Regions from separate parts of the Arthrobacter sp. JUb115 genome, predicted to be linked through region 2. Evidence: riboswitches for the same ligand, from Rfam matches in the RefSeq annotation. Region 2 holds a riboswitch; the other holds the start of a gene.

Region 1 (5,606 bases), on a different contig from region 2:
TCCTGCGGGAAGACGATGGTGCGCGGCACCTTGAAACCGGCAAGCTTTTCGCGGGCGAATTCAATCAGCGTTTGCGCGTCCAGGGAGGATCCGCTGGCGCGGATGACATATGCCACCGGACGCTCGCCCCATTTCTCGTCCGCGATGCCGATGACGGCCAGGTCCAGCACCTCTGGGTGCGAGGCGAGGGCTTGCTCCACCTCGATGGTGGAGATGTTCTCGCCGCCGGAAATGATGATGTCCTTGGACCGGTCGCGCACCTGGATGTAGCCATCCGGGTGCATGACACCCAGATCGCCGGTGTGGAACCAGCCGCCATGGAAAGCTTGGGTAGTGGCCGCTTCATCGCGGTAGTAGCCGATCATGACGTTATTGCCGCGCAGCACGATTTCGCCCATGGTCTGTCCATCCGCCGGGACATCGTTCATGTTCTCGTCAACAATGCGTGCGGACTCGGCGGTAATCATGCCAACGCCTTGGCGGGCGAGCTTCGCGGCCCGGTCCGGGCCATCGAGGGCATCCCACTCATCCTGGTACTCGCACACCGTGTACGGTCCGTATACCTCGGTGAGGCCATATACATGGACTACCTCGATGCCCAGCTTCTGCAGCTTGGAGATGATTGCCGGGGACGGGGGAGCACCTGCGGTGGTGATGCGCAGTGGAGCATCGAGCTGGTGGGCGCGGGTGGAGTCGGCGATGATTGAGCAGACGGTCGGAGCGCCGCACAAGTGGGTGGTTCCAAGATCCTCGATGGCATCCCAAACGGAATCTTCGCGCACGCCGCGCAGGCACAGGTGCGTTCCTCCCGCTGCGGTGACGGCCCATGGAGTGCACCAGCCGTTGCAGTGGAACATCGGCAGGGTCCACAAGTAGCGGGTCTTGGCCGTGAAGCCCTGGTGGTGCGCTTCGCCCAACGAGTTCAGGTAGCTGCCGCGGTGCGAGTAGAGCACGCCCTTCGGCTTGCCGGTGGTGCCCGAAGTGTAATTGAGAGTGATCGGAGCCCGCTCGTCGGCGATGGCGTAGGGAAGTCTTTCATCCGAGGCTTGTGCGATTAGCTCGTCCAAGGTGGCGTCCACGGGCACGTCCGGACGTTCTCCGGCGTACTGGTCATCGGTGATCTCGATGAGCGCCTCCAGCGTTGGGTTATCGCGGCGCAGGGTCTTCGTGTTTTCCAGCAGCTCTGTGTCGGCAAGCATCAGCTTGGCAGCAGAATGATCAATGATGTATTGCAGCTCGTGGGCCGAGAGTCGGGTGTTCAGGGCAACGAGGACTGCGCCTGCCAGCGGTACGGCGTAATGCGCCATGAGCATTTCGGGAGTATTCGGTGCCAGCACGGCCACGCGGTCGCCCGGCTCAATGCGAGCCTTCAGCGCCTGGGCAAAGCGGTGCACCCGTGCTTCGAATTCTTCATAGGAGAAGCTGCGAGTTCCATGGATGACGGCGGTCTTCTTCGGATAGGCCTCGGCTGTGCGTTCCAAGAAACGCAGTGGGGTCAATTCTGAATGGTTTGCCTGAATCTCTACCATGGTGTGGCTATTCCTCAATCGTCATCGATGGTTACGGAGAACAATAAGCAGGAGTGTGACTCAATGCACTCCATGACCAATAGTGGCATGAACCTCAGCGTCATGCCGGGAAACCAAGTTTCATTACGGTGGGCGGTAGGGAATTCGCGCCAGGGCCCCGAGCCCAGGGGAGGAGTTAGTGTTCTGCCGAATCAAGAGCGGCGGAAGCCTGCTGCGATCATGGGGCCGAAGCGTTCAAGAAGCGCGGCGTATGGCGAATAAAAGACTGCCCAAGGACTTCTGGCGGGGCCTTGGATCGAATATTGCGTCGAATATTGCGATTTGCGAAGTGAAATGTTTGACGGCTGTTCGTCATGAGCCATATCGTTTTAAACAGAATCAAGAGCATCAGCTATAAGCCCTGGCTTGCTGATCGGCAACCCTCTCAACGGTAGTGGGGTGCTCCAGGTGAGGATTCGGTTCCACGCAAAATGTGCTGGAACAAGTACCGCACACGGCGCGGAACTTCAGCCCAAGCGGCTTCGAGTAACGAGAAGCCAATGCTTGCAGGCTACTGCGCGGTGGGCAAGACCCAAAGGAATCGAGCCATGTCATTGAATCTTGAACTTGACCCGTTGACCCTGCGCAAGGTTTTCGCTCAGCATCCATCAGGGGTAGCCGCCCTCTGTGCAGAACTGGATGGCGTGAAGACCGGAATTGTCGCTTCATCGTTTACCGTGGGAGTTTCCCTCGAACCTGCACTGGTGATGTTCGCCGTGCAGAAGTCCTCGAACACTTGGCCAAAGCTGCGCGAAGCTGGCCGCATTGGCGTCTCAGTGCTGAGCGAACGCAATGATGGTGTCTGCGCTCAGATTGCGTCGAAAAATGGCGACCGGTTCCGCGGAATCGATACCTATTCCTCGGACCAGGGCGCGCTCTTCGTCAACGACTCCACGTTGTGGCTGGAGACTTCGATCTACAACGAGGTCGAAGCGGGGGATCACTGGGTAGTCCTGATGGAAGTCCACGGGCACCGCACCTCCGAGCACTCGCCACAGATCTTCCATGATTCGCGGTTCCATTCGCTGCCGATTCCTGAGCTCGTATAAGCGCTTCGCATCTTCCAAAGCTCCGGCCAGATCAAATCATCGATCTGGCCGGAGCTTTTTGAATTCCGGTTAGGCGGGTTGAGCCGTTCCCCGCAGCCCTCGACACCGGCAATGCCCGTTCTCTCTCGCCACCCTGAAGACGTGGCAAGATGGCTGGCAATCTCATGGCCTGCCATCTTGGGCCAGCTGCCCCAGGCATTTGGCGATAACCTCGTCATCAAAGTATCTGTCGCGAGAAACCTTGAACTCGCCATATCCGCCACCCGCCTGGGTCGTCGAACAGAACCGCGCAGGTAGCTCATGGATCCTCGCTGCACGCTGGACCAGAGTGGCAGCGAATTGCCGGCAACCCTCGGATGGGGTTTCCGAGCCATGCAAAGGCTGCGCATCACAAATGAAACCGGCGCTTTATGGGGTCTTCACTGGCGCGCGTCGCGGACGCGAAGTGGCGAGAGTGCGCCGGCAGCCCAGTCGCTGATCCAGGTTCGCCCGCCGAGTCGTTGCACACATTAAGTTATCCACCGCCCCCGAACGCAGAAACCCTAGCCGATTGTGGACTACTGGAAGATCCGGCCTTGCTGGCGAATTTAATCCACGGTGACTTAGGGTTTTGTAAATTCACCAGTATCCACAAGGTTATCCACAAAACTGTGGACAAGACGTGGGCAAATGTGTACAAAGGGTGAAAAACCCCGGGAACTGGGCGATTAAGGGTGTTGATAACCTTGGGTCGGTTGGCGTGAGCTTCAATGAATTAAGTTTCTGTCCACAGGTGTGCGAATACAAACAACCAAGTCAACAGATATTAATGATACGTAGAGTGGGGTAATCCACAGAGTTCTCCCCAGACTGTGAACAGGGAACTCCACAGGTAGAGGAGTGTTATCCACATATTCTGTGGATAATGAGGTTTACGCCTGTTAATAACAGCCCTAGTGTTGGGTTCGGGAGAGAAATATCCACAGGCGCCTGACATCCAAATGTCCGTATCGACTGACACGATGAAGCGTTGCCATGAGGCAAGGATAATTTTTCCCAGCGGGTCAATAGGGGATGGAAGTGTCTGCAATGAGTGCTGAGCCGGTTTACGAAGGACGAGATTCCGACGCAGGGCGCAAGCCGCCACAGGATATCGAGGCCGAGATGTCGGTCCTCGGTGGCATGATGCTCTCCAAGGACGCCATTGCTGACGTCGTTGAATCCATTCGCGGCACCGACTTCTACCGTCCCTCCCACGAATCAATTTACGAGGCGATTGTCGACCTCTACGGTCGTGGCGAACCAGCCGATGCGGTCACCGTAGCCGACTTGCTGACCAAGCGCGGCGAAATCTCGCGCATTGGTGGCGCCGCCTACCTTCACAATCTCATCCAGCAGGTTCCAACTGCAGCCAACGCCGGGTACTACGCAGAAATCGTGCGCGAACGCGCCGTGCTGCGCCGATTGGTTGACGCTGGAACGCGTATTGTCCAGATGGGCTACTCGCCAGATGGTGAAGTTGACGCAATCGTCAACGAAGCCCAGGCAGAGGTCTACAAGGTGGCCGAGAACCGCAGCAGTGAAGACTATGTGCGACTTTCGGACATCATCGAAGACACCGTTGATGAAATCGAGAACGCGGCCAACGCGGGCGATGGCATTACCGGTGTGCCCACCGGATTCTATGAATTCGACGAGCTGACCCAGGGCCTGAAGGGCGGCCAGATGATCATCATCGCCGCCCGTCCTGCGGTGGGCAAGTCAACCTTCGCGCTGGACTTCGCCCGTTCTGCTGCCATCAAGCACAATATGGCCACCGTGTTCTTCTCCTTGGAAATGGGCCGCAATGAAATTGCGATGCGCCTGCTCTCGGCCGAAGCATCCATCCAGCTCCAGGATCTGCGCAAGGGCTCGGTGGAAGACGCACAGTGGACCAAGATCGCCACGACCATGGGCCGGCTGAACGAAGCCCCGTTGTTCATTGATGATTCGCCGAACATGTCCATGATGGAAATCCGTGCCAAGTGCCGTCGCCTCAAGCAGCGCAATGAGCTGCGCATGATCATCCTGGACTACCTGCAGCTGATGAGCTCGGGCAAGCGCGTGGAATCGCGCCAGCAGGAAGTTTCCGAGTTCTCGCGTAACCTCAAGCTGCTCGCCAAGGAACTCGACGTTCCGTTGATTGCGCTGTCGCAGCTGAACCGTGGTTCCGAGCAGCGTACCGACAAGAAGCCAATGGTTTCGGACCTGCGCGAATCGGGCTCGATTGAGCAGGACGCCGACATGGTGATTTTGCTGCACCGTGATGACGTCTACGACAAGGAAAACCGTCCGGGCGAAGCTGACGTGATTATCGCGAAGCACCGTGCCGGTCCGACCAAGACCATCACCGTGGCCTTCCAGGGCCACTACTCGCGCTTCAATAACATGTCCACCGAGGGTTAGTCCCAGTCAGAACTCATATGGCACCTACTAAGCCAGCGAATTGCTGGCTATAGTGGGTGCCATGTTCGCTTCGATGCAGGCTTTGCTGTGGGGCACTGTGGCCGGCTCGGCCCTGCTGCTGGGATCTGGCGCGGCCTGGTGGCTGAAGATCCCCAAGGTCTGGGTCAGCGCCATCATGGCCTTCGGTGCCGGGGTCCTGGTCAGCGCACTGGCCTTCGAGCTGGTGCTCGAAGCCTATGAAACCGGCGGCCTCGTTGCGACGCTGGGCGGCGTGATCGTGGGCGCTGCCTTGTATTTCGGCGCGAACCGGCTGCTGGCCTGGAGAACCTCAAAGCGGCAGGCGCAGCGCGCAGGAGAGCAGGAGTCATCGGGAACCGCGCTCGCGGTCGGTGCACTCATCGACGGCATTCCCGAGTCCGTGGCGCTTGGACTTTCCGTGGTCGCCACCGCGAGCATTAATCCGGCGATGCTCATCGCCATATTCATCTCCAATGTCCCCGAGGGACTGGCGAGTACCGCACAGATGAAAGCGTCCGGGCGCAAGGGGTCCTCGATCGTTTTGCTC
Region 2 (5,606 bases):
GCCGGCGGTCTTGATGCCCCGGATGTTAATCCAGGTGATCGCTATCGCACCGGCGACACCGACCAGCGCCCAAGTCAGGTAGACCTCTGAGCCAGCGATCTCCCATAATCTGATCTGCGAAAGCTCCGGGAAGAGATAGAGCACGGATTTGGGCAGTGCCACTGCTTCAAAGGCCACGATCGTGATGTAGCCGCCGACGATGGCCCACGAACCGGCAAAAGACCAGCGGGCGCCCATGGCGCGCAGCAAGTAGTTGTGCTCACCGCCTGCTTTCGGCATGGCCGCAACGAGTTCGGCATAGGTCAGGCCGACTACTGCCATGATGCCACCGCCAACCAGCATGGCCAGCGTGGCTCCGAACGGGCCGGCGGTGGCGATCCAGTCGCCGGTGAGCACGACCCAGCCAAAGCCGATCATCGCGCCCACGCCTATGGCCAAGGCGTCCCAGCGGCCGAGGACCTTCTTGAGGCCTGGTTCTGCGGTGCGGTTCTTCGCGGTTTTTCCTGACATGGCAACCCCTTCTGGAAAGTTGGTCAGGATCACACTATGCAAAAACGCGCTTAAGGGTATTGGATGTTTTGACTACATTTCAGGCTATTTTGCCCAAATCAGGAGGCTAGGCCTCGCCGGAGCGCTTCTTGCTGGCTTTCACCAGCGCGCGGTCGACCTCGTGAATGCCCAGGCAGAAGCCTGCGGACATGACCAGCGATTTGATAGTCAGTTCGGAAAGGTCATCAGCTACGTACACCAGCTGGATCGGTCCGGCCAGGACCAGCAGGACACCTGTCCACAGCACATACGCCCACGAGGTGCGTGCCTGCGCCATCACCGGGAAGCGTGCCCGTCGGCGAATCGTCCGCACGCCAATGGTGACAATGACGACGGCCAGAATCGCGGCGCCAATGAAGAAGAAATTGCGTTGGGTGCGGATCCAGGTCAAGGTGGTGCCAATAAGAACGCCGAAAAGTATCGAAGCCCACCAGCTGATACTGCGCAGTTGATCTTGCGCAGCGGTTGGTTCGCCTGTCCTCACGCCTCTCCCATCACTGATTGTCCCGAGCGCCCGGAACAACGCATCGTTCCTAGAATACGCGGTTCATCTCCCCGCAGACGAACGCGCAGCCGCACTGCGCATGCCGTGCCATGGCAGCAAGCGCAAGGGATTGGCGTCATGAGAGGATCAGCGTCCAGGTAACCACGGCAACCTCATCAGAATCGTTTTCCCAGCTATGCGGTTCACGCCCGGGGAAGGTGATCGTATCGCCTGCTTCGAGTTCTACGCGCTGATCAGGCAATACCAGGATGAATTTTCCAGCGATCACGTGCAGCACTTCCAGCTCGCAATCCACCGAATACAGCTCCGCTTCACCGGTGCCCTTGGGCGCAATCTCGGCGCGAATCATCTGCACCCGCTTCTCGCTGCGCGGCGTGACCAGCTGCTCCGTGATGCCGTCACCGCCCAGGGAAACACGGGGTGCCTGCTCCAGTCGGACCAGTTTCGTTTCAGGAACCTCGAAGAGGGTACCGACCTCCATGCCCAGCACTTCGCACAACCGCAAAAGAGTGGAAACCGAAGGGCTGGTCAGGTCGCGCTCCACACGCGAGAGGAAACCCTTGGTCAGTCCGGATAGCTCGGCGACCTGGTCAATGGTCATACGCTGGGTCTGGCGCACCCCGCGCAGCCTCGCACCGATATTGATCGCAGCACCGGTTGGTTCAACTGGCAAGGTTTTCATCGTTTGGCTCCTCGACGTTTTCTGCAGCAACAACCGCAACCACTTTGGCTTCAAGGCCTGCGGGGCAAGTTTACCAATGGTAAACACACCGCGCCCTCTACCGCGAGACTGCAGCGCTCACTAGACTCTGCCCATGGACAGCACCAAGGACAAGCTCTGCGGGTACCTGAACGACGCGCGCGAGAATGCGATCTACAAGGCAGAAGGCCTCGCCGAACACCTGGCACGCACTCCGCTCACCCCTACAGGCACCCATATCCTGGGAGTACTGCACCATTTGGCGATCAATGAATACGAATATTTCGGCACCTGCCTCAAGCGCAGGGCCGATGACCGCTACGTTCGCGAATTCATTGCGCCGCATGATCCCGACGCGGATTTCCTCCCGCCAGCAGATATGGATGCGCAACAGCTGATCGGCCTGTATCGGAAAGCCATCGCCTTCGCCGATGAAGCCATCAGCGACCTGCCCCTGGACTGCCCCGTAGAGGTACCGTGGTGGGGGCCAGCTGGCAAAACCACCTTGGATCACCTGCTCATCCATGCGCTCGCCGAGACCTCCCGGCATGCAGGGCATCTGGATATTATTCGCGAGCAGCTCGATGGCCGTGCTGGCTGGACCGCGCAACTGGATCTGCTGCCCGGCTACACCGCGGGGCAATGGGCCGAACAACGCGAGAAGCTGCAGCAACTGGCCAATGCCTTTGCCCCGGGCAGCTGAGCCGCAGTCATATTACGCATTCGGACTTCACCGCGCCCTGCCGCCGGCGGTACCATCGGAAATGTTGCTTCACGAGACGCGGCGCCAAGCTCCGACTGGCCGCGCACCAACCCCAAGTTCATGGGTGGTTCGGATGAGGAAGCGGTCCGCGCATCAACAGGTGCACGGGCAAGAGCTCGCAAGAGAGTTGACCTCAATGGCATATCCGATTCTGCCCGTCATCGACCGCCAGACCGGCCAAGTGCAGTTCAAGGCCGAGGGGCGCTGGCGCACCCGCTACGTTGCAGATCCGCTCAGGCTTGAACGGCTCATTGCCCGTTGCGCCCGCAGGCCGACCTATGATCCGGCCACTTCTGAATTGCAGCTGGTGCTGCCGGTAGCCGGAAATCCCGCGGGCAAGAGAATTGCTTTTAGCCTTGCCAAATTCCCAAGTGCAGGAGCCCTGACTAAACTGGGTGGTTGATCCGATCCACGGGTTTCATTGGAAAATCCATGTTCCAGGAGAGTCATCGTCGCGATGCCACAGCACCCAGAAACCGAACCTACCAAAGCGCAGATCCAGCGATGGCGCAAGTATCTCGCAGATGAAGTCGCCGAAGGCTCCATCTACAGGGCCCTCGCGGAAAAGAAAACCGGTCAAGAACGGCAAATCCTGCTGGGCCTTGCAGAGGCGGAAGCCCGCCACGAATCCCACTGGCGCGTCCTGCTCGGCGAGCATTTCAAGGAAGTCCGCCCGTCGCTGCGACGCACCATGCTGCGTTTCCTGGCATTGCATTTCGGTTCGGTCTTCGTGCTGGCCATGGCCCAGCGCTCCGAAAGCAGTTCGCCCTACCGCGACGACAAGGACGCCACCGCGCAGATGGCGGCCGACGAACAGGTCCACGAAGAGGTCGTCCGGGCGCTGGCTACAGCAGGCCGTGCGCGCCTTTCGGGCAACTTCCGCGCTGCGGTCTTCGGCGCCAACGACGGGCTGGTTTCCAACCTGGCGTTGATCATGGGTATCGGTGCGACCGGTGTTTCAGCGACCTTCGTGCTGTTCTCCGGTGTTGCCGGTTTGCTGGCCGGCGCACTGTCCATGGCAGCTGGCGAATACGTCTCGGTGCGTTCCCAGCGCGAGCTGCTGACCGCCTCGCGACCAACCCAGGTCACGCTAACCGCCGCCCCGAACCTCGATCTGGACGCCAACGAGCTGGTGCTGATCTACAAGGCCCGCGGAATGAGCGATGAAGATGCAGCGCACCGGGCCGCAGAACGCATGGGCCTGTTCACCTGCGATTGCAACCCCGACTTCTCGTTGAACCCGGAAGGCCGCGGCGAAGAACTCGAGAAGGAGCACCAGGAACTGGGGTCGGCCACCGGCGCGGCGGCCACCTCGTTCATCCTTTTCGCTTCCGGCGCGGTCGTGCCGATCCTGCCTTATATCCTTGGGCTCTCCGGCATGACCGCGATCCTCGTCTCGGTAGTCCTGGTAGGCGTGGCCCTGATGATCACCGGAGGGATCGTGGGACTGCTTTCCGGTGCCTCCCCGCTCAAGCGCGGCCTGCGCCAGCTAGCCATCGGCTGGGGCGCAGCGGCCATCACCTACTGCTTGGGCCTGATCTTCGACGTCAGCATCGGATAGCAGCCTGCTGCGATTCGAATGCCGGTACAGCTTTGGCTGTACCGGCATTTTCCATGCCGTGCTCTAGCTGTTCTCCGGCCGCCGGGTACGCCGGCGCAGGGTTTGCATGCTCTGGATGAACTCCATCGCTTCTTCGGCGGTTTCCACCAGAGCAATCTTCTGTTCCATGACACGGTCCTTGGCCAGGGCCTGAAGCAGCGGCCAAGCAGGCAGATCCCTCGTCCAATAGTCCTTGCCGATCAGCACCATCGGCACCACGCGAGCACCGGTAGCGTAGTAGTTTTCGCAGGCATCCTGGAAGATTTCCTGCACCGTGCCGGCGGCCCCGGGCAGAACTACCAGCCCGCCGTTGGACTGCTCCAGCAAAATCGCTTCACGAATGGAATTGGTGAAGAACTTGGCAATCTGGGTGGCAAACAGATTCGGCGGCTCGTGGCCGTAGAACCAGGTTGGCACGCCCAGGGACTGCCGCTGGCTCGGGAAACGCTCCTTGACCATCAGCGCAGTTCTCGCCCAGCCGGTGCGCTGATGGATCGCATCTGGCGCTTCGGCCAGCATCTGCAATGCCGTAGCGACATCTTCTTGCCCGTAATCGGCCAGCCACGCACCGGCGTTGGCGGCTTCCATTGCGCCGGGGCCTCCACCGGTGGCGACCGCGTAGCCGGCCCGGGTAATCATGCGCCCAAGCTCCAAAGCTTGCGCATACTGCGCAGTGCCCCGGCTCATCGCATGCCCGCCCATCACCCCGATAATCGGGGTTTCCTTGAACGTGCCCTCGTACACCGCCGAGACCAGCGCCTGGCCAATGTGGTGATCATGCAGGGTTCTTGCCAGCGCATTGCTATCGCTATCGGAATTCACCGCTGCATGCTGCTGGGAGTACGCGTAGATCTTCGCATCAGGCACTTGCTCGTAGGTCTGCGTCCGGATCCCCGAGTACAACTCATGCGGCGAATACAAGCCGCGAGCCACCGTCTCGAAGGGAAGCTCGTCCCCCGAGCTCATGCACAGCCCGCCAGTGGCTTGCACGATCTGCGATCCTTGCGCGGAATACTGGCAATCGATGAATAGCGCTTCGGAAAGATCCAAGGATTCCAGCACGGTATCCCGTTCGCGCAGATCAACACGGTGCACTCGCCAGCCTTTTCCGCGTGCGCGGTGGGAAGCCAGCGCTTCGGCTGCGAGACGGTCGAATTCAACGAGCGTCGTTATGTTCACTGCGCGTGCTGGAAGGTAGGGCCACACTTGGGACATGCGTCAACGCTACGTCATAGATAGTGATTATTCACAGAAAGGCCCTTCAACTTTCGCGAAGGCCCGGAACGTGAAACGATGAGAGGATGATTGAATCTGTTCCACCAACCATTGATGCCCGCCACTTATTGGCTTTTCTGGGCAACGTTCCTTTCTTCTATGGAAAGAACCTGGCTGCAGAAGCAAATTCCGTGGTTGACGTGGAATTCGACGAAAGCACCCACCAGATCGAAGGCACCGTCACCGATTCTGGCGAAGAATATTCTCCGATGAT

Evidence for each region. A riboswitch is a leader RNA that binds a small molecule or an ion and turns the genes downstream of it on or off. The one in region 2 is predicted to bind S-adenosylmethionine.
Region 1: linked by a shared signal. The riboswitch ahead of EDF61_RS08695 (flavin reductase family protein) and the one ahead of EDF61_RS03010 (hypothetical protein) in region 2 are both predicted to bind S-adenosylmethionine.

Annotation. Positions count from the first base shown of each region.
Region 1 covers NZ_SOBS01000004.1:177,463-183,068, forward strand. The annotation lists gene EDF61_RS08690 (long-chain-fatty-acid--CoA ligase) at 1-1,529, opposite strand, end outside; SAM riboswitch class IV at 1,906-2,022, shown strand; gene EDF61_RS08695 (flavin reductase family protein) at 2,117-2,617, shown strand; gene dnaB (replicative DNA helicase) at 3,686-5,041, shown strand; gene EDF61_RS08705 (ZIP family metal transporter) at 5,103-5,606, shown strand, end outside.
Region 2 covers NZ_SOBS01000001.1:649,140-654,745, forward strand. The annotation lists gene EDF61_RS02990 (APC family permease) at 1-510, opposite strand, end outside; gene EDF61_RS02995 (hypothetical protein) at 617-1,033, opposite strand; gene EDF61_RS03000 (cupin domain-containing protein) at 1,170-1,736, opposite strand; gene EDF61_RS03005 (DinB family protein) at 1,870-2,457, shown strand; SAM riboswitch class IV at 2,525-2,638, shown strand; gene EDF61_RS03010 (hypothetical protein) at 2,654-2,920, shown strand; gene EDF61_RS03015 (VIT1/CCC1 transporter family protein) at 2,975-4,078, shown strand; gene EDF61_RS03020 (LOG family protein) at 4,142-5,332, opposite strand; gene EDF61_RS03025 (DEAD/DEAH box helicase) at 5,419-5,606, shown strand, end outside.